DNA from 3 places in the Lactobacillus sp. W8172 genome. Region 2 is predicted to be linked to each of the others. Evidence: predicted binding sites of a transcription regulator. Region 2 holds the regulator's gene; each other region holds the start of a gene.
The links. Region 2 encodes HrcA, which represses chaperone genes, less so after heat shock. Its sites were predicted from a motif close to TTAGCACTCNNNNNNNNNGAGTGCTAA; they were not measured.

Region 1 (3,288 bases), on a different contig from region 2:
GTACCACCACCTGCTACGTAGCCTTCGTCAACAGCAGCACGAGTTGAGTTCAATGCGTCTTCAATGCGGTATCTACGTTCTTTCAATTCAGTTTCAGTTGCAGCACCAACATGAATAACAGCTACACCACCAGTTAACTTAGCAAGACGTTCTTGTAACTTCTTCTTATCAAAGTCTGAAGTAGTATCAGCAATTTGCTTTCTGATTGAATCTTCACGTTCTTTGATAGCATCTTCTGAACCAGCACCATCAACAATAGTAGTTGAGTCCTTAGTTACAGTGATACGACGTGCTTGACCTAATTGAGCAATTGTAGTGTCTTTTAATTCAAGACCAAGGTCTTCGGTAATTACTGTACCACCAGTAAGAGCAGCAATATCTTGTAATTGTTCCTTACGACGGTCACCAAAACCAGGAGCCTTAACGGCTACAACATTGAAAGTACCACGAATCTTGTTCAATACTAAAGTTGGAAGAGCTTCACCAGAAACGTCATCAGCAATAATCAATAATGATTTACCTTGTTGAACGATTTCTTGCAACAAAGGTAGGATATCTTGAATGTTAGAAATCTTCTTGTCAGTAATCAAAACGTAAGGATTGTCTAAGTCAGCTTCCATCTTGTCGTTGTCAGTTACCATATATTGTGATAAGTAACCACGGTCAAATTGCATACCTTCAACAACAGATAATTCAGTTTCGATACCACGTGAATCTTCAATGGTAATAACACCGTCATTACCAACTTTTTCCATTGCGTCAGCAATTAAATCACCAACTTCTTTTGAAGCTGAAGAAACTGAAGCAACTTGAGCGATTTGATCTTTCGAAGAAACTGTGTGGCTAATCTTGTGTAATTCATCAACAACTGCGTTAGTTGCTTTTTCAATACCACGACGAACACCTACAGGGTTAGCACCAGCAGTAACGTTCTTCATTCCTTCACGGATAATTGCCTGAGTTAAAACAACTGCAGTAGTAGTACCATCACCGGCAATATCGTTAGTCTTTTGTGCTGCTTCAGCTACTAACTTAGCACCCATGTTTTCGTAGTGATCTTTTAATTCAATTGACTTAGCAATTGTTACACCATCGTTAGTAATCTCTGGGTTACCGTATGATTGTTCCAAAACAACATTTCTACCCTTAGGACCGATAGTTGCTTTAACAGTATCAGCTAATTTATCAACACCCTTTAATAGGGAACGTCTTGCTTTTTCTGAAAATTTAATGTCTTTTGCCATAATATCCGCTCCTTAGATTACTTAACAATTGCTAAAATATCTTTTTCATGAAGGACTAAAAATTTTTCGCCTTCGTATTCAACGTTAGTGCCAGAATACTTGTCGTAAAGAACAACGTCGCCCTTATTGACAGACATTGGAATCTTGTCGCCGTTGTCAGCATAACTGCCTTCACCAACTGCAACAACTTCACCTTCTGTTGGCTTTTCTTTTGCATTTGAAGCAAGGACGATTCCGCCTACAGTTTTTTCTTCTTCTTCTTTAACTTTTACGATCACGCGATCACCAATTGGTTGTAACACGTTTGTCCCTCCTATTGTTTATTTTCATTTTTAATTATTTATCGGTTAGCACTCCTATTACCCAAGTGCTAACTTACAAATATGATAATAACCCCTTTTCCTAAAAAAAGCAAGAAAAAATTAGCACTTTTTTTACCAAAGTGCTAATTCACTTAAAACGTTGATATTATTGGGCTTATTACTGGTTATCCTTACCCTTATCTGAGTCAAGGAAGTAAATCAATGTCTGTAATTCAGTTGCTAAGTCTACATTCTGAATCCTTACACCGGTTGGAGCAGATAAACGAATAGGGGTAAAGTTCATGATGCCCTTAATGCCTGCTTCGACCATATCATCGGCAGTTCTTTGGGCAGAATCAGATGGGACCGTCAAAATGGCAATAGTAATTTGTTGATCACTTAATTGTTTCTTCAACTCGCTCATCTCGTAAACGGGTACACCGCTCAAAATTTTACCAGTAATCTTAGGGTCAATATCAAAGGCACAGGAAATACGGATATTGTTACTCCGCTTAAAATTATAGTTAAGAAGCGCATGTCCCAAATTACCAACACCGACTAAGGCAACATTAGTTAGAGTATCTTGATTAAGAATTTTTTTAAAAAATGTAAGCAGACTCTTTACGTCATATCCATAGCCACGCTTACCCAAAGCACCAAAATATGAAAAGTCACGTCTAATTGAAGCACTATCTACTTGAACAGCTTCTGATAATTCAGTCGACGAAACTTTTTCCTTACCTGCTTCATTTAAAATAATTAAATAGCGATAATATAGCGGTAATCTTTTTGCGGTCGCAGTCGGTATTTTGATTTTTTCCATTTTAAAAGCCTCCAACTTATTTTGCCTAAGAGTTATTTGTGAATTAGCTCATCAATTAGTATTATTTTACCTATAAATTGATAGCATTTGCAAATGTTTTTTCACAATCTTGAATTAATAAAAAAGGTGCTAGTTTCAGTTTTTTCCCTAAGAAATCTTGACTTAGTGAAAACTTATTTGTACATCCCTTAACAAATTGATAATTACCAAATCTTCACTAACTTTGTTTTTGCCTCCCTTCAATAATCCGTCCACTATCGCACTGCAGTGTATGCTAAAATAGTTTTTAGGTGAAAAATTATGATAATTGCACAAGGACACAACTTAGAGAAACAATTTGGCGCTACTACACTATTTAAGAACGTCAATTTTTCAATTGATTCAAATGCACGAATTGGTTTAGTGGGACCAAACGGGGTTGGTAAGACTACCCTATTAAAAATTATGACTGGTGAAGAAGAAGCTACTCACGGCGAATTCACGATTAATAAAGACATCGACGTTGGTTATATTGCACAGGAAAATGGTTTAAACGAAGAAAACAACATTTGGGATGAAATGTTGACCGTTTTTGCTACGCTAATTCAAATGAGCCAGAATATTCAAACTCTGCAGGAAAAAATTGCCGCTCATCCTGAGGATAAGCAGCTGCTAAAACAGTATGACCAACTTCAATTTAACTTTGAGCAACAAGGCGGTTACACTTATCAGTCTGATATTAAGAGTATTCTAAATGGTTTTAATTTTCCTGAATCAACATGGACAAAAACAATTGGTAGTCTTTCTGGTGGTGAAAAAACTAGATTGGCTTTCGTTAAACTGTTGTTACGTAAGCCACCACTACTTTTGCTCGATGAGCCTACCAACTATCTTGATTTAGATACTTTGGACTGGTTAGAAACCTATCTAAAGAGCTATT
Region 2 (3,288 bases):
TGAATGTTCCTGCAGTTATGGAATCATTGAGAAGAACTGCTAGTTCAGGTTTTGACTTAAGTCAAGCAGTTAAACTGGATGAAGTAATTAATGCACCTGGAAAAATTACCGATTTTATTCAACCAATTGATGCTTTTTTCAAGGATTATGAGTATATTAACTTGAATGATCAACAATGGCCTAAAGTTAAAAATGGTAATGCAATAGTTTTGAAAACGAATGCAAAAAAAGTTGCGTTAAGGTACAATAATAGCATTAAAGCAATATACGAAAAGGATGACCATATGTATCATCCGTTTTTAATGCTATTACAAAACCAATAAGATGAAATGAAGGCTTTATTGTGCAAATTATCCATTTAACTTATCCAATTAAGGAGAATATTTTTCCTACTAAGATTGTGCTTGCTTTGGGCTTTTTTGATGGCGTACATCGTGGTCATCAACATTTAATTAGAACTGCCAGAGAAAAAGCAACTGAGAAAAAGCTTCCTCTTGCAGTGATGACATTTGACCTTCATCCAAAATCAGTTTATCAAGGAGCAGATGTTAGCTATATCGACAGCCTAGAAGAAAAAGCATACAAAATGGAAAAATTAAATGTCGATTATCTTTTGGTAATGCATTTTAGTGATGCTTTTTGTAAGTTAAGTGCTCAGCAATTTATTGATGAAATTATTGTGAAACTTGAAACAGATACAGTCGTTGCTGGATTTGATTATACCTATGGTCCAAAAGACGTAGCAAATATGGAAAATTTTCCTAAGTTTGCTAAAGGCAGATTCGATATCGTCAATGTGCCACAGCAGTCATATGGTGGACAAAAAATTGGTTCTACTGAAATAAAAAAAGCCATTGTTAATGGTGACATAGAACTAGCTAATGAACTTCTTGGCTTTCCATATATGATGTCTGGTAAAATTGGTCATGGTTTGCGCAACGGGCATAAACTAGGTTTTCCAACTGCTAATTTGGTTTGGCAAGATAATAAGGTTATTCCAAAAATTGGTGTTTATGCCACAAAAACAAAGATTGATGGGCATTGGCATGATTCAATGACTAGTGTTGGATATAATGTAACGATCAGCGATGGAAAAAAAGTTTTAATTGAATCAAATTTATTTGGCTTTGATGAAGAAGCCTATGGCAAAAAAATGGCTATCAAATGGTACAAGTATACACGTGGTGAGATTAAATTTGCTAATTTGGATGATTTGAAGAAACAAATGGAAGCAGACGAGACCGAAATAAAGGCTTATTTTGCTCAGCAAAGTTAATTTTAGGTAAACAGTAATTCAAGTTAAAATTAATTGCGAAAAAATTAGCACTCAACTTGACATTCTGCTAAAAGCTAGTATCATAATAATTGTTAGCACCAAAAAAGTATGAGTGCTAAAAGTGAGGGCGATATTTATGTTGACCGAACGTCAAGAATTAATTTTAAAAACAATTATTAATGATTTTACTCAGACGCATGATCCTGTTGGCTCAAAAACAGTGATGAATCAGTTACCGATGAAAGTCTCAAGTGCGACAATTCGAAATGAAATGGCTGCGCTTGAAGATAAGGGTCTTCTTGAAAAAACACATCTTTCAAGTGGACGAATTCCGTCGATGGACGGTTATCGGTACTATTTAGACAACTTGCTTGAGCCACTTAAGATACCATCCTCTGTTTACAAGAGAATTGTTAGTCAACTTGATCAACCATTTCATCAAGTTAATGAAATTGTTCAAGAAGCAGCAAAGATTTTATCTGATTTGACTAATTACACAGCTTTTGCAGAAGGGCCAGAAAATAATGATATCACAATAACTGGTTTTAGAATTGTCTCTTTAATTAATAGACAAGTGATGGCAATTTTAGTTACTAGTGATGGTGATGTTCACAACCAAGTTTATAACTTGCCACGTAACATCAGTGGTGATGAAATTGAAAAAGCAGTTCGAATGATTAACGATGAGTTAATTGGTAAAACGCTAAATGAGGTTACATCATCTTTGCTTAATCGAACTTTGGGTAAGAAGCTTGCTAATTCTCATGCAAGTGACTTACTTGAGTTGGTTGAAGACGTCATTAAAGATGCTACAAGTGAGCAAATGTATGTTGATGGTCAGATTAATTTACTTAATAATACTTCTTTGGATGATGTCTCAAGTTTACGCTCTGTTTATGAGTTAATTGATCACAATGATTTGATTTCAGATATGGTTGATCAATGTATGAACTCAGACAGTGGTAGGTATCCAATTCGTGTTAGTTTGGGTTCAGATTTGCCAAGTGATTTACTTAAGGACTATAGCCTGCTCACTGCGGAATATAGTGTTGGTTCACATGGTAAAGGCGTAATTGCTTTACTTGGTCCTAACAATATGCCATATTCGCAAGTAATTGGTCTTTTGGAATATTTTAGAAATGAACTTGCTAAGAAACTACTTGAGTATTATGGTAGATTCAAATAAAGGAGGTTAGCCGTGAGTAAAGAAAAATATGCTAGTGAAAAAGATCTAAACAAAGATCAAACTAAAGCTGAAGAAAAAAAGTCTGATACAAAGGCTAATACTACAGATAAAAGTAAGAAACCTGAGACTTCAAAAAAGCTTGAAACAGAATTAGCAAAAATAAAAGAAGAACAAAAAGAACTAGAAGACAAGTACCTTCGTAGTCAAGCGGAAATGCAGAATATGCAGAACCGCTACAACAATGAACGTGCTCAATTGATTAAGTATGAGTCACAATCCTTAGCTAAAGATATTTTACCAGCAATGGATAACTTAGAAAGAGCATTGGAAACTAAGGTAGATGATGAGGCGTCGCGTCAACTTAAAAAGGGTGTTCAAATGACCTTGGATGCGCTTGTTAAAGCCATGAAGGATCATGGAATTAGCGAGATTGATGCTGAAAAAGCACAGTTTGATCCGAACTTACATCAAGCAGTTCAGACTGTTGCAGCTGAATCCGATGATCAAAAAGATCATGTCGTTCAGGTTCTACAAAAGGGATATTTATATAAAGATCGCACATTAAGACCAGCAATGGTTGTTGTTGCTCAATAATTGAAAGGATGATTATTAATGTCAAAAGTTATCGGTATTGACTTAGGAACTACTAACTCAGCAGTTGCAGTTCTTGAAGGAAAAGAACCTAAGATTATTACTAACCCAGAAGGTAACCGTACTACTCCATCTGTTGTTGCTTTTAAAGATGGTGAAATTCAAGTTGGTGAAGTTGCTAAGAGACAAGCAATCACCAACCCAAACACAATTTCATCAATCAAGCGTCACATGG
Region 3 (3,288 bases), 360 kb from region 2:
TGTCACTTGCACCCATTGCTTGACCGTGACCAATTGGGATATATGGACTAACTTTAATATGCTTAACGTAATGGTTAAAGTCTTTTTGTGACATGTCTAAAAGATGTTGAGCATTATATGGATTAGTTAACTTATTCAAGTTATAACCAACAACATGTCCAGAACTTAAATAAGTGTGGCTCAATAAACTAGTGTAAGCCCAGCCGTTTGAAACAGTTACACCTTCTGGAATATGGCCAACACGATTAATATTGTCATCGGTTGGATCCTTTACGCTAAGAAGAACCGGTTGATAAAATCTTGTCTTCAGAGTCAGATTACCACTTGTTAGAGTATGTGATTCTGTTTCAGGTGTGTATTCTGTAGGACTAATGTAATTAACTGAAGAACCATAATGTGTCTTCCATGCTTGGTGCTCATTTGTACCAGGCTGAGCAGGGAATGAATTAGTTACATCAGGATCAGCGATTCCTTCAGTAGTACTTTTTCTAACAGTTATTTTGACGCTTGCTGTCGCATCGCCATATGTATATTTAACCGTATAGGTTTTTGGAGTTGCACAAAAGATAGTCTCACGAGAAACTTTCACTTTGTTATTACTAATAACAGTACCCATGTAATTAGTTGCATACGAAATTGCATCCCGGGTAAAAAATTCATAAAACTCGTTATTAACTAAGCTAATAGTCTTAGGAACAGCAATTTGGTTTCTAGCAAAGAATTTTTCATTTACATAACCAACTTTTCGACCATTAACATAAATTCGCCAATAGCGCGCACTTTTAGTTTCAATTAGTTGGTCTGATTGAATATGGCTATATTGAAAATTAATCCCGTCAGCGACTTTTTTGCTAACTTTACCGTCTGTTACATTTGCCCAAACCTTATAGTTTTTGTTACCAGCAACTTTAGTCATCATTGCATAGCCTGTTATTACTTGTTTAGGTGTTTTCTTTTTTACTAGCGGCTGCTTATTATTCTGAGTGCCAGAGTTGGTACTACTAGAATCAGGTTGACTATTGGGGTCACCACTGTCATTTTCCTCATTGGTATTTTCACTCTGATTACCATTCTTGCTAGGAGCGGTTTGAGTTTCTCCTTGCGCTGGTTGTTGCGCTTGATTAGAGTCAGCTACAACCGGTGTAATTGCAAAGCCAGTCGACAATGCCAGTCCAGCAAGCATTGTCGTCGCAAGAATTGCAATTTTCTTAAAAAGCTTCAAAATTATTCCTCCAATATTTTAGTTTACTCTTCGTATTATATAATAAGAATGTTGTAACTTAGAATACAAAATTAATACACTTTCATTGACAGCTTTTAATGTAAGTGATTTAATTAGCACTGTACTTATTAGAGTGCTAACAAAAATGACTTTAATTTTAGGAGGTAAAAAGATGCTTGTACCTACAGTTATTGAACAAACTGCTCGTGGCGAACGCGCTTATGACATATATTCTCGTTTGCTAAAAGATCGAATTATCATGCTCAGTGGAGAAATTAATGATGACATGGCAAATACAATTATTGCCCAATTATTATTCCTTGATGCTCAAGACAACACTAAGGACATCTCCCTTTATATCAACTCACCCGGTGGTGTAATTACTTCTGGCTTAGCAATTATGGATACAATGAACTTCATTAAGTCAGATGTATCAACTATTGCAATCGGAATGGCTGCTTCAATGGCTTCCATTCTATTAACCAGTGGTGCAAAGGGTAAACGCTTTGCTTTACCTAACTCTACTGTTTTGATTCACCAACCTTTAGGTGGTGCTCAAGGTCAACAAACTGATATTCAAATTGCGGCTAATGAAATTTTAAAGAGTCGTGAAAAGATCAACAAGATTCTTCACGAAACTACTGGTCAACCACTTGAAAAGATTCAAAAAGATACTGAACGTGATAACTACTTAACTGCTGAAGAAGCAAAGGATTATGGCTTAATTGATGAAATTATGGTCAACCAAAAGAAGTAGTTAAATAATAATTAGACTAAAAAAATCTCCAAGCTAAAATAGCTCGGAGATTTTTTAGTCTTCTAATTTCTGTGCCATTTCATGGAGTTTAGCAAAACGATGATTTGCACCTGACTTTGAAATAGGTCCATCTGGAACTTGCAGAGCAATTTCTTTTAATGACAGCTCTGGATTGGCCAGCCGTAATCTTGCGATTCCCTGCAGCTTTTCTGGAATATTTTCAAGCCCGATTTTACGTTCTATTAGTTCAATATCCTCAACTTGTTTAGCAGCTGCATTGGCAGTCTTTTTCAAATTTGCCGTATCACAATTAACTAAACGATTAACCGAATTGCGCATATCACGCATAATCCTTAAGTCTTCAAAGGATAACATTGCGTTGACCGCACCAACAACATGAAGAAAATCACCAATTTTTTCTGCTTCTTTGAGATAGACTATGTAACCTCTCCTTCTACTGATTGTTTTGGCGTTAAGGTTAAAATAATGATTCATTAGTTCCAATAAATCATTGTTGTGATCTTCATAAGCAGAATATATTTCCAAATGATATCTGCTCGTTTCCGGATTATTGACACTCCCACTTGCTAAAAAAGCACCACGCAGATACGACATTGCACCTTCGCGCGAATCAATTATTCTTTTTGGTATACGCGTGATTAAACCTGAATCAGGCGCTAAAATCTCCAAATTGGTCAAAATTTCTTTAACATGATTTTGCAGGCGTACCAGATACTGGTTATTCTTCTTCAGCTTCATTTTACGCGAAACGATTAGTAACGGTTCTACACGATACGCAGTTTTTATTAAAGAAAAAATTCGTCGTGCAATTGCTGGGTTTTCAGTTGTGATATCAAGACTAAACATACGATCATGATAGTTTAAAACACCGTTCATCCGCAAAAAAGCAGCTAATTCAGCCTTTGCGTGCTCAGGATGAATTGATAAGGAGGTTAGTTCCTTCTTTACCTCACTTGCATAACTTGCCATTAGTTACTCCGTAGTCTTTCTGGTCGACATTGCCGTAAACGCACGATTAATAATCTCGTTTGCCACTTTTTCACCATCATGGAAAACAAGACCGCTTCGCTGGTCAATAAAGTCATCTGTGATTACCCGGCACCCTTGCTTTCGCAAGCCAACATAGTCATTTTTAACGGGCTCAATGTAGGCATCATAATCCTTAGGATTAAATTTTGACATGTCAATTTTGGCACCATTAACCAAAGTTGTGTTCACATAATGACCACCAAGATGCTTATTGATAACATCAACATGATCACAGTCGGAAAAGTGATCGGTCTCGCCA

Region 1: the regulator HrcA is predicted to act here: its motif matches at 1,592-1,618, upstream of groES (co-chaperone GroES).
Region 3: the regulator HrcA is predicted to act here: its motif matches at 1,336-1,362, upstream of clpP (ATP-dependent Clp endopeptidase proteolytic subunit ClpP).

Annotation. Positions count from the first base shown of each region.
Region 1 covers NZ_JACFPG010000005.1:57,128-60,415, reverse strand. The annotation lists gene groL (chaperonin GroEL) at 1-1,244, opposite strand, end outside; gene groES (co-chaperone GroES) at 1,262-1,546, opposite strand; gene H3R21_RS06950 (redox-sensing transcriptional repressor Rex) at 1,725-2,369, opposite strand; gene H3R21_RS06945 (ABC-F family ATP-binding cassette domain-containing protein) at 2,670-3,288, shown strand, end outside.
Region 2 covers NZ_JACFPG010000001.1:202,302-205,589, forward strand. The annotation lists gene truB (tRNA pseudouridine(55) synthase TruB) at 1-323, shown strand, start outside; gene ribF (riboflavin biosynthesis protein RibF) at 344-1,276, shown strand; gene hrcA (heat-inducible transcriptional repressor HrcA) at 1,413-2,462, shown strand; gene grpE (nucleotide exchange factor GrpE) at 2,475-3,056, shown strand; gene dnaK (molecular chaperone DnaK) at 3,075-3,288, shown strand, end outside.
Region 3 covers NZ_JACFPG010000001.1:565,522-568,809, forward strand. The annotation lists gene H3R21_RS02595 (SH3-like domain-containing protein) at 1-1,222, opposite strand, end outside; gene clpP (ATP-dependent Clp endopeptidase proteolytic subunit ClpP) at 1,395-1,979, shown strand; gene whiA (DNA-binding protein WhiA) at 2,034-2,969, opposite strand; gene yvcK (gluconeogenesis factor YvcK family protein) at 2,973-3,288, opposite strand, start outside.